Regions from separate parts of the Paenibacillus sp. 23TSA30-6 genome, predicted to be linked through region 3. Evidence: riboswitches for the same ligand, from Rfam matches in the RefSeq annotation. Region 3 holds a riboswitch; each other region holds the start of a gene.
The links. A riboswitch is a leader RNA that binds a small molecule or an ion and turns the genes downstream of it on or off. The one in region 3 is predicted to bind cobalamin.
Positions count from the first base shown of each region.

Region 1 (3,834 bases), on a different contig from region 3:
GGTGGATACAGTGAAGCGTGACACACCGAATGCTGCCAATAGAGCAGGAAGCGATATGACCTTGAAGCATTATTTTACAGAACATCAGCAGTGGGACTTGGAACTTGTGCTGGTGCGGCACGGCACAACCTTATGGAACAGGGAACGTCGATACCTGGGGCACTCCGATCTGGGATTGCTACCGGGAGCAGAGCAAGAATTAGAGCCTTTGCGGGAAAAATTACAGAGGCATTCCTTTGCCCGAATCTATTGCAGTGACTTGATACGTTGTCGTCAGACCTTGCAGATCATTTTGCCGAAATCGGAACTGGGACCAGAGCTTGGAGAGGGAACCCCCTTCGAATTGAAACCGGAATCACGGTTGGAGCTGACATCCAAATGGGAGTCTGAACGTTTCCTATCTAATAGTTCCGCTAGGTCTGCCATCATGGAACCACGTCTGAGAGAGCTTCATTTTGGGGAATGGGATGGAAAAACGTATGATATGCTCAAGGATGTGGCGTTGTATCGAGCGTGGATTGATGAGCCGCAGCGAATTACGCCGCCGGGGGGAGAGCCTTGGGCAGACTTTGTGAACCGCCTCGATGAATTCCTAGACTCTTTGTATGAGTGGCGTAAAATGATGGATGTTCAGAAAACAGGCATGCCTGATGCCCCACCTTCTGTTCTGGTCGTCACGCATGGTGGAGTGATTCGTCAGTTGGCTTGTATGCTGGTACCGGGTCATGATTTTTGGAGTCTGAATCCGAAGCCAGGAGCGGCAATTACGATTCGGTTGAGGCTGGGAGAACGACACCAGTGGATAGGAGAGGTGTTTTCTTTTTAGGTCAGATAGGGGCAGGTGAACAGGCGGTTTGGGTTGTAAGCCAGTCTTTTTTAACCTATAATCATCAAGTAAAAGAACGGCTTGACCAACACTACATCAAATATCCAGCAGACGAGGTCGGTGCAGCGGGATGAAACCCTCGGGTTCTTTCCGGTGCGCTGTTAAAAGGGAAGCCGGTGTGAATCCGGCGCGGTCCCGCCACTGTAAATGGAAAAATGCCAGCCCGCTCTGCTTTATGTGCCACAAAGCATATAAAGCAGCAGTAGGCTGTCGCATGTTTCTGTAAGTCAGGATACCTGCCCGTCCGCCTGTCACCATAGTCCTTCGAGGAAAGGATGACGTGTTCGCAGTGACTGTCCATGCGGAAGAAACTGCCGCCTGCGTACGATCTGCGCTAACGTGACCCCTGTGTCCTTATCTGAGGATGCAGGGGTTTTTTGAAAGGAAAAGAAGGCTGGATTTAGCAGATATCGGATGATGTTCAAGTGACGCTCTTAAAAGAATTTATATGGAGGGGTGTAAATCATGGCAGGGAATAGAATAAAGGTCTGGACTACAGGCTTATTGGCTCTGGTCTTGGCGGTTGTGCTGAGTGCATGTGGAGCTAACGGAAAGAACGCTGAAAATAAAGGGGATCAAGCCTCACAGCAACCGGGACAGACGGCAACCGCTCAGGAGCCTCCGGGCAAAACGGTCTACCCGCTGACCATTAAGGATGCGACCGGACAGGAATTTACGTTCAAAAAAGCGCCGGACAAAATCGTTTCCGTCTCCCCGGCTGAAACCGAGGCGCTGTTCGCCATCGGACTGGATAAGGAAATTGTCGGCGTATCCGACTATTCGGATTACCCGGAAGCGGCTAAAAAGAAGCCCAAAGTGGGCGGTATTATGAAGCCGAATGAAGAGGCGATCATTGCTGCGAATCCGGAAGTCGTTTTTGCAGGGATATCACTCAGTGAGCAGGCGACAACCAAGCTGCGTGACATGGGAATTATGATTTTTAAAACGGAGCCGAAAACGGTTGAAGATGTCATGGCTAACATCGAACTATATGGGAAAATTACCGATCATCAGAAAGAAGCGAGAGCGGTAACCGACAAGATGAGAGCAGATGTTGCGGAAGTGAAAGACGGTGTTAAAAATATCGGCAAAGGGCAGAAGCTGAGAGTATACGTCGAATTTTCACCCGGCTGGACGGTTGGCAAGGGAGAGTTTATGGATGAGCTGATTTCTTTGGCGGGCGGGGAAAATGTCGCTGCAACCCAAAAGGGCTGGTACCAGATCAGTGAGGAAAATATTATAGCGGCGAATCCGGACGTAATATTATACAGCAAAAATGTCAAGGACGACAAAACAGGCCAGACGCTCGGCGATATTATCAAAGCCCGTAGTGGATGGGATCAAATATCGGCTGTTCGTCAAAACCGGGTGTTTGCCGTGGATGATAATCTGATCAGTCGTCCGGGTCCGCGTGTAACGGAAGGTCTCAAGGAAGTGGCCAAGGGCGTGTATCCTGAAATTTTCAAATGAGTCGTAGACTGATCGGCTTTGGAGGGGCAGGTCTTGCCTTATTGCTGCTGACGCTGTTGCTCTGTCTCGGCATCGGCTCGGCCAAGCTTCCCGTCAGCCAGATCACGGGTATTCTGGTCAACCATCTGCCGTGGTTAGGTGAGACGTTTACACCGGATTGGAATCCATCCACAGAGCAGATTATTTTGAAGATCAGACTGCCGCGTGTCTTACTGGGAATGCTGGTAGGCGCAGCGCTTGCGCTGGCGGGAGCCGGATTTCAAGGTGTGCTGCGCAATCCGCTGGCTGATCCGTACACGCTGGGGGTATCCTCGGGTGCTTCGGTAGGGGCAGCAGTGCTGATTTATTGGGGGCTTCAATTTTCGTTTGTAGGCGTATGGACACTGCCGCTGGTGGCATTTACGACCGGAATGCTGACGTTGTGGATGGTGCTGACGTTGGCGCGGGAAGGGGGAAAAATTCCGACGCAAAGCCTTATTTTATCGGGCGTGGTGATGCAATCTTTTCTGGGTGCGGTTGTTTCTTTTCTGACAGCCATGTCGAAGGAGACGGTCAACGAAATATTGTACTGGACAATGGGGAGCCTTAGTCTGCGCGGCTGGTCGTATACAGGCATCCTTTTGCCTTATGTGGTCATTGGGCTGGTGTTTCTGTGGAACCGGGCACGAGTGCTGAACATTCTGGCTTTGGGTGAACGTCAGGCAGCTCATATGGGGGTTAATGTAGATGCAACGAAGCTATCCGTTCTGATCATATCCACGCTGCTGACGGCTGCGGCTGTCTCGGTATGCGGAGTGATTGGCTTTGTGGGACTCGTTGTACCGCATATCATCCGTTTGGTGACGGGCCCCGACTATCGGATGATCGTTCCGTTATCCGCGCTGGGCGGGGCTATTTTCATGGCTTGGGCCGATACTGCGGCACGTACGCTACTGGCTCCGACCGAAATTCCACTTGGTGTTATGACCGCCTTTGTCGGTGCACCGTTCTTCGCATATCTCCTGTACCGGAACAAGAAGCTGCGCAGGGGGGGATTGCTGTGAAGGAACCAAGTGGACCACAGGCATCGCGAGTCCGAGCGTTGGAGATTGCCAGTCTGACTCGTGATTTTGGGGAATTCCATGCGTTAAAAAATATAAGCTGGAGCGTGGATGAAGGAGATTGGTGGGGCATCATCGGCCCGAACGGGAGTGGAAAGTCGACGTTGCTGCATCTGCTTTCCGGTGTGGATCACGCGACTTCGGGAAACGTTCTTGTATATGGTAAAAAGGTCAGTAGCTATGGCAGAAAAGAGCTTTCCCGTCTTGTAGCTGTGCTCCAACAGGAGGGGCTCCCCCCGGTGGGTTACACGGTAAGGGAAGTCGTGGAAATGGGACGCTTTCCCCATCAGGACTGGTTTGGTAGAGAAAAGGTGGATAAGGAAAAAGGGATTGACCCGGGAATCATTACGGATCGTGTGCTGGAGAGGCTGGATCTTA
Region 1 covers NZ_SLTL01000009.1:195,935-199,768, reverse strand. Annotated here, with positions in the region: gene cbiB (adenosylcobinamide-phosphate synthase CbiB) at 1-14, shown strand, start outside; gene E0698_RS11015 (histidine phosphatase family protein) at 56-826, shown strand; cobalamin riboswitch at 951-1,144, shown strand; gene E0698_RS11010 (ABC transporter substrate-binding protein) at 1,352-2,356, shown strand; gene E0698_RS11005 (FecCD family ABC transporter permease) at 2,353-3,399, shown strand; gene E0698_RS11000 (ATP-binding cassette domain-containing protein) at 3,396-3,834, shown strand, end outside.
Region 1: another riboswitch for cobalamin. It lies ahead of E0698_RS11010 (ABC transporter substrate-binding protein); the one in region 3 lies ahead of E0698_RS14270 (hypothetical protein).

Region 2 (3,834 bases), on a different contig from region 3:
GCAACCTCGGATCTACAGCCGCTTGAACCACATCCACCAAACACTGAACACCTACGATTAAAAATGCAGCAAAAATGACATACCCCTGGATCACCGGATAATCCCGCTGCGTAATCGCATCTATAAAATACTTGCCCAAACCCGGCCATGAAAAAATCGTCTCTACAATGACATTACCCGCCAGCATAAATGACAAATTTGTGCCTAACAGCGTAATGATCGGCAAAATCGCATGCCTGAATATCTCAAAAAACAGAATATGCTTGCGGGAAAAGCCTCGGGCCTTCGCCGCCTTCACAAAATTCCGGTCACCCAGCTCCAGCATTTGGGCACGCAGCACACGGGCTTGCACAGCCCCCAAACCTGCCCCAAGGGTCAGCGCTGGCAGTACCAAATGAGTCCAATCCTCACGACCCATGGATGGGAGCCAGCCCAAACGAACGGAAAACAGGTAAATCAGCAGAAAGCCAAGCCAAAAAGAGGGAATGGACGATCCCAGCAGTGCAAACAGCCTTCCCAGACGATCGAGCCAACCACTGGATTTTACTGAGGCGGCCAGTCCCATTCCAAGAGTCAGGACCGTCATGACGGCAAAGCCCGCCGAAGCCAGCTCCACAGTAGCGGGCAGTCTGTTCCACAGTTCGGTTAGCACCGACTCCTTGGATACATAGGAGGTGCCCCAGTGCCCTGTGAACACATCCCGCAGCCAGTTCACATACTGAATATGGAGCGGCTCGCTCAAGCCCAGCTCCTTACGCAGCGCCGTCAACGCCTCCTCAGAGGCAGGCACATTATGCGCGGTGAGCAGAATGGTAGCAGGGTCGCCGGGAGCCAGCCTCATCAGCACAAACGTCAGCGTGGATACAACAAACACAATGATGACCAGTTGCGCCACACGTTCCAGAATAAAACGAATCATAGGGTATGCAGCCCGTTATTCCGCAATATCGGATTGCGCCGTAATGTAGTAATACTCAATCGGATGCGGTGTAAAGCCCTCTACCCCTTTTTTCACTCCAAATACATTATCAGGGTGAACAATAAACGACTGCGGCAAATCGGTATTAATGATATCCAGCGCTTGCAGTGTCACAGCATTACGTTGCGCTGTATCCTTCGCCAGCTTCAAGCTGCCAAGAAGGTTCTCCAGCGGTTTGGAACTATAACGGCTTACATTGGCTTCGCTTTTAGAGGAATAAAACATGTCCATAAAATATTGCGGCTCCCCCGTATGGGCAGTCAGCATGCTGTACATGGCAAAATCCCAATCGTTTTTGGTCAGTGCCTCGTCGATATTTTCCACCTTGCGAATCTTCACCTGGATGCCCTCCTTCAGCAGTTGGCTCTGAATCACCTCAGCCATCACCGAAAGCTCTGGACGTTGAGGAAAGGTCAGCAACGTAACTTCGAACGGCTTGCCTTGCTTGGTCCATGTGCCTTGGGCATCCTTCTTCCAGCCATCCTTAGTCAATAGCTGCTCGGGCGTTCCGTCCAGCGCTTTACGCTCGACCTTACCGAAGGGGAGAATGCTCGGGAATGGGCTGCTTGCCTCCGTACCATAGCCTCTCATGATCGCACTCACAATGGATGCACGTGGTATCAAGCTGTCCACTACTTTGCGGTTCGCGGCATCCTTGAACAGAGACGACTCCATGTTATACACGATCATATGGGTGCGCAAAGAGGGAGCCGACAGCACTTGCAGCTTATCGTTCTTTTTCAATACCTCCGCGTTATCCACCGGAATATCGGTCGCTACATCTACTTCGCCGGATTGCAGCGCCAGCAGGCGCGAATTGCCGTCCGTAATGAACTTCATCGTTGCTTCAGCCAGCCGGGCCTTCTCGCCCCAATATCCGTCATAACGCTCTACGACCAAGGATTGATCCTTGTTGAACGCTTTAATTTTAAAAGCACCTGTCATCGCAGGGTAGCTCTGCTCATCCTTTATAGACGCTACATCCAGCACAATCGTCGATGGATCCGCCAGATTGGACACCAGCGCCGCATTCGGCTGGTTTGTCGTAATTTTCAACACCAGCGGCTCGGTTACGTCAATTGACTTTACATCTAGCAAATCCTTTGCCAGATGGCTTTTCTCAATGGAGCGCAGCAGGGAAGCTTTTACACTTTCCGCGTCCATACTCTTTCCGTTATGAAAAGTGACCTTATCCTGCAAGCTGAACGTCCAGACTGTGGGGCTATCCTGCTTCCATTCCTTGGCCAGCCAAGCCTCAGGCTCCAGCTTTTCATTCAAACGGACAAGTGTCTCGCCTGCGCCAGAACGCATAACATCCCAGCTATTATCGCCATGCGGGTCAACGCCTGACGGCTTCCACGTATACGCCATCACCAGCTTTTTGTCCGTTGTGGACTGTTGTGCGAATGTGTTTTCGCCCTTGTCGGAGCTGTCCGCCGTCTTATTAGTTGTGGAGCATCCCGCAAGAGCCATAACTGCCAGTAGCAGCATCACCCCTGTGCATATGGACCATGAACGCTTTTTACGATTGCTTATCATCCTATTTATCCCCCTCTATCTTGTCATTCACAAATACCTAACGCAAAAAAAGCATCCCGGACCGCCTGATCAGCAGTCAGAAATGCTTTCATTATAAAATGCCAAAGCTCACCTCAAAGCACCTCTAATCATAGAAGGGATCGGATCGGTTTCAGACATTCCGTAAGCAGCACGCCCAACCACCTCCCCAGCATCCCGTGGGTCTGACAGTGATGTTAAAACAGGCAGGTCTCCTGACTTCAGGCGTATCTTTCAGGCCTTCCCGGTTCTTCACAGTTCCAGTGGCTATTCCGAAAGCTACAGCAATTCCCTGCTGATGCCTGTATACAGTGGCGGGTCCGTGTCGGAATCTACCGAACTTCCCTTTTAAGTGAGCACGTACAACAGCCATCTACATGATCTCAACGAAACCCTGTAGATAGAAAGTCCGGCTCACACCTGTTTTCTTCCTTTATTCTTTTTCATTACGATTTAGGACTATCTTATTTTGTTGTTACAGGCTTGTCAACAAATGTCGCATAATAATTTAAATTTGAACGATACGGCGAGAATCAAGGCTATGACTTTGCGTTGCATGCACGCAATGGACGTGATAAAATTAGGTATAGAGATACCCATCGTGTCCGTATACTAAAAAGAGTCTTCGCCGCTACCAACGGCAAAGACTCTTAGGACTTGAAAGGCTGTGGATCACCACGGCGCGCTAAATGCTTAGCTAAACCCACCGTTAGGCGCCTAACCTAATTACGCGGTGGGTTTTCGCTTGTTCCGAAATTTCCGACGTAGCCAGCGATAAAGTTTACGAATACTAAACACCAGGCTTAGTAACGTAACCATCCAACGCAACACATCGTAGCACGACACAAGGTTGACCATCGGCTTCACCCCCTTTCGGGAAGCTGCGCCGTGGTCCGAAAACATCCACCACTATTCAAAATCCATAAGATGGATTATACCACGCCTCTGCCTACCACTCTAGCAAATTCTTCTAATAGAATCTCAAATCCCCATCTTCATACAGGAAGAGGGCTTTATCAATAACTCTATGCCAAAAAGCCGGAAAAAGAGGCTTACGACCTCTCTCCGGCTGTCTTTCTAATCCTAATTATCAAACCTTCTGCGGAACCTCCGACACTGTCACACCTTTGACCGATTCGGCTTGTTTTTTCGTTAAAACGATGTTCAAGACAATCGCCGTGATCGAGCCGGATACGATGCCGTTTTGCAGCAGCATTTTGGCAAAGCTCGGCAGTTGGTCGAACATTTGGGGCAGCACGGCAGAGCCGAGGCCCACCGCAATGCTGCATGCCGCAATC
Region 2 covers NZ_SLTL01000005.1:116,258-120,091, reverse strand. Annotated here, with positions in the region: gene nikB (nickel ABC transporter permease) at 1-919, opposite strand, end outside; gene E0698_RS06430 (ABC transporter substrate-binding protein) at 935-2,518, opposite strand; cobalamin riboswitch at 2,725-2,928, opposite strand; gene E0698_RS06425 (nucleobase:cation symporter-2 family protein) at 3,627-3,834, opposite strand, start outside.
Region 2: another riboswitch for cobalamin. It lies ahead of E0698_RS06430 (ABC transporter substrate-binding protein); the one in region 3 lies ahead of E0698_RS14270 (hypothetical protein).

Region 3 (3,834 bases):
ATTCCACCCGAGGAAGCGAATTTGCAAGCACTGCTAGCGGATATTGTAAGTCGTAATGTTGATGCAGTTACGTTCACCAGTGGTCCGCAAATCCGCTTTTTGTGCCAATATGCGAGGGAACAGAAGCAGATGGAAGACGTGTTGGAAGCTTTTCGCCATGATGTGATCGCTGTGTCGGTAGGCAAGGTGACGGCGCAGTCCATTTTGGAGGAAGGTATTGAACGGATCGTGTTTCCAGTGGAGGAACGAATGGGCGCGATGATGGTGGAGCTGGGAAGATATTTTGAGCATAGCGCCTCGGTGCACGGCTACGGTCTTGAAGTTGTGAACTGAAAACTAACCTATATCCTTGCGATAAAGGGTAAAATAAAGATAAGGGCCTACAGGGTCTTTATCTTTTTTTGTTGGAAATGCATCGACAGAAGTTTTTGTTATAACGAAAATATTTATTTAATATAATGAAAAAGCCTCGATGCGGGATACCAGAACAGGAGCTGAGACATTATGAATTCCATTTGTGTATTTGCCGGGTCCAGACCCGGACATTCATCGGTATATCTTCAGGAGGCAGGCAAGCTTGGAGAGGCTATGGCCCGACATCATGTTCGTCTGATCTATGGAGGCTCCAGCAAGGGGCTGATGGGTGAGGTCGCAGATGCGATGCTGGCCGGGGGCGGTCAGGTCACCGGGATTATGCCGACCCTGTTATTCGATGCAGAGATTATTCACCGGGGAGTCACCGAATTTATTGAGGTGGCAAGCATGCATGAACGCAAAGCGGTCATGAGCGAAATGGCGGATGCCTTTATTGCCCTTCCGGGGGGATTGGGAACATTTGAAGAGCTGTTCGAGGTGCTGTGCTGGGCGCAAATCGGCATTCATCGCAAGCCCATCGGGCTGCTGAATGTGAACGGATATTTTGACCCGTTGGCGGAAATGGTGCGTCATAGTGTGCGCGAGGGATTTACCGGAGTTGACCATCCAACGCTGCTGAGTATCTCTGCGGACCCGGACGAATTGTTGCATATGTTAAAAAATAAGGCAGAGAACTTGAAATAAAGCGTTTTTCATGCTTGCACAACTGATTGAGCCAAGGTTATGATAAGACCCATAATCAAATAGCGGACAGACAAGGTGCCTTTGTGATAGCGAAGGGTAACAGGGAATCGGGTGCAAGTCCCGAGCGGTCCCGCCACTGTAAGGAAGAGGATTTTTTCAGACGTCACTCGTGAGAAAACGGGGAAGACGAAAAAATCTGTTGATGCCGAGCCAGGAGACCTACCTTGATCTGTATGCACCGTTAACCTTCGCGGAGAGGATGGGTGTACGAAATCAGGAAATCAGGCGCACGCTGCTTTTTCCATGTTGGTTGCAGGTTTGCGTGGAGCTGAACATGCAGAAGCATTTCAAGCGTGAACAGGCAGATGGAAAGCAACGGCACGATGGCGGAAGACAAGAAGTGTCTTCTTATGCTGTGTCCGTCTGATGATACGATGCGTACATAGGAAACCCATCCGGGCAGGATGGGTTTTTTTGAGTTACAGGATGTCCATATATAAGTGAAATAGATAGAAGTGTGGAAAACATAGCCTAGATTTAAGAAGGAGGATAACGATGAGCCCATTAGGGAAATTGCTCGTGATTGGATTCGGACCGGGGGATATGGAACATATCACCAAACGGGCGCTGGACGCGCTGGCCGAGAGTGAGGTCATTATCGGTTACAACACCTATGTAGATCTGATCCGCCCGTTGTTGAACGGACAGGAGATTGTGCGCACAGGCATGACAGAGGAAGTGAGCCGTGCGCAGGAGGCGGTTCGACAGGCGGAGATGGGCAAGAAGGTAGCCGTCATTTCCAGTGGAGACGCAGGCGTATATGGCATGGCCGGGCTAGTGTACGAAGTGCTGATGCAAAAGGGCTGGCGCCGTGAGGACGGGGTTGAGGTAGAAGTCGTGCCGGGAATATCGGCGATTCAGTCCTGTGCTTCGCTGTTGGGTGCGCCCGTCATGCATGATGCATGCACGATCAGTCTGAGTGACCATTTGACCCCGTGGGAGACGATTGTGAAACGTGTAGAAGCGGCAGCTTCGGCGGATTTTGTCATTGCACTGTACAATCCGCGCAGTGGTCGGCGTACACGCCAGATTGTTGAGACGCAGTCCATTTTGCTGCGTTACCGTGATCCGCAGACTCCCGTCGGGCTGGTGAAGAGTGCTTATCGCGACCGTCAGCAAGTAATTGTGACGACGCTGGAGGACATGCTCAACCATGATATCGGTATGCTGACGACCGTCATCATCGGCAATTCTTCGACGATGGTGTATGACGGTCTGATCGTGACGCCGCGCGGGTATCAGCGCAAGTATACGTTGGGTGCGACCGAGCAGGCGCTCAAGCCGCATCAGCGGCTCCGCACGGAAGCGGAGCCGTGGTCGCTGGGTGCGGAAGAGGATCGCGCGCTGAATGCGTCGCAGACAGGCGCAGCACCCGCAGTGCCAGCCCCTGCGGGTGCTGGCGGGACCGCGCCCGCGCCTTCCGCGAGCGGTGCTGCTGCGGTTGCCACGCAGGCACGCCCGCAAGCGGTGGCTGCCGTGCAAGCCGGGGCGGCCCCGGCATCGCTGGCAGCGGAGGCGCTGAGCCGCCTCGCTGCGGGCGGCAAGCTGCCGGGCGAAGCGAGTGCGCGCTGGAACGGGCAAGCGCCCGCCGTGAGCGTCGCCGGAACGGCAGCCGTGGCCGGAGCGGCGGCTACGGCCGGGACAGCGACAGGCAGCTTTGGCAAGCCTGCGCTGTTTGAGGTGGGCGTTTCCCCCGGCGTGGGAAACAAGAAGTTCACCGCTCGCCAGATGGCGCTGCTCGCCGAGGTAGCGGGTGATGAAGGCGAGCTGGAGTACACGCCGGATCACCAGATCGTGCTGCGCGTGCCGTGCGCGGACCCGGAGGAGCTGGTAGGGCGGCTACGGGATGAACGATTCATCGTGATGCCGATTGGCGATGTGTTTAAGGTGAAGGCGTGCGACTTCTGCAATATGGAGAAGGATGACGCTGTGCCTGTGGCGGAGCATCTACAGGTTGTACTGGGCGGATTGCAGGCACCCAAGGAAACGAGCATTGCTTTGAACGGCTGCGGTATGGCCTGCTATGGAGCGGTGCTGGAGGATATCGGGATTGTGTACCGCAAGGGAGGATATGATCTGTTCCTCGGCGGCAAAAAATTCGGACGCAACGCTCATGCCGCTCAACCTGTGGCAGAGGGCATTCCGGGGGATCAGATTACGGATATCGTTGAGAACGTCATCGCTGAATATAAGGAAAAAGGGCATCCGAACGAGCGTTTTCATAAATTTTTCAAGCGTGTGGGCGTGGTAGCGGGTTTTCGGCATGAAGATGCGCCTGCAATAGTGGAAGTGAATGCCGTCTGTGGCGATTAATGGGCTAGAAAGCCTGTTTTTATGGATGTAAGCATATAGATAAAATAGGGCGTCTTGCAGGTCATCCCTATTTTGATGAGGAGGAAAATACAGCAGTGAATGCAATATTGTTGGTTGGACATGGAAGTCGGGACCCGGAGGGGAATCAGGAGCTGATGGAATTTGCACAGGCGGTGGCAGGTCGGGTACCGGATATGTGCGTGGAAACCTGTTTCCTGGAGTTGGCACGTCCCGGCATTGCCGAAGGAGTGCAGACATGTGTGGAAAAAGGGGCGACGCGTGTCGTTCTTATTCCGATTATTTTGTTCGCAGCGGTACATGCCAAAATTGATATTCCGATGGCTATTGACCGGGCAAAGGCGAAATATCCGCAGGTGGAATTTGTATACGGACGTCCGATTG
Region 3 covers NZ_SLTL01000013.1:139,221-143,054, reverse strand. Annotated here, with positions in the region: gene E0698_RS14280 (uroporphyrinogen-III synthase) at 1-333, shown strand, start outside; gene E0698_RS14275 (TIGR00730 family Rossman fold protein) at 505-1,059, shown strand; cobalamin riboswitch at 1,117-1,300, shown strand; gene E0698_RS14270 (hypothetical protein) at 1,262-1,486, shown strand; gene cobJ (precorrin-3B C(17)-methyltransferase) at 1,615-3,432, shown strand; gene E0698_RS14260 (sirohydrochlorin chelatase) at 3,528-3,834, shown strand, end outside.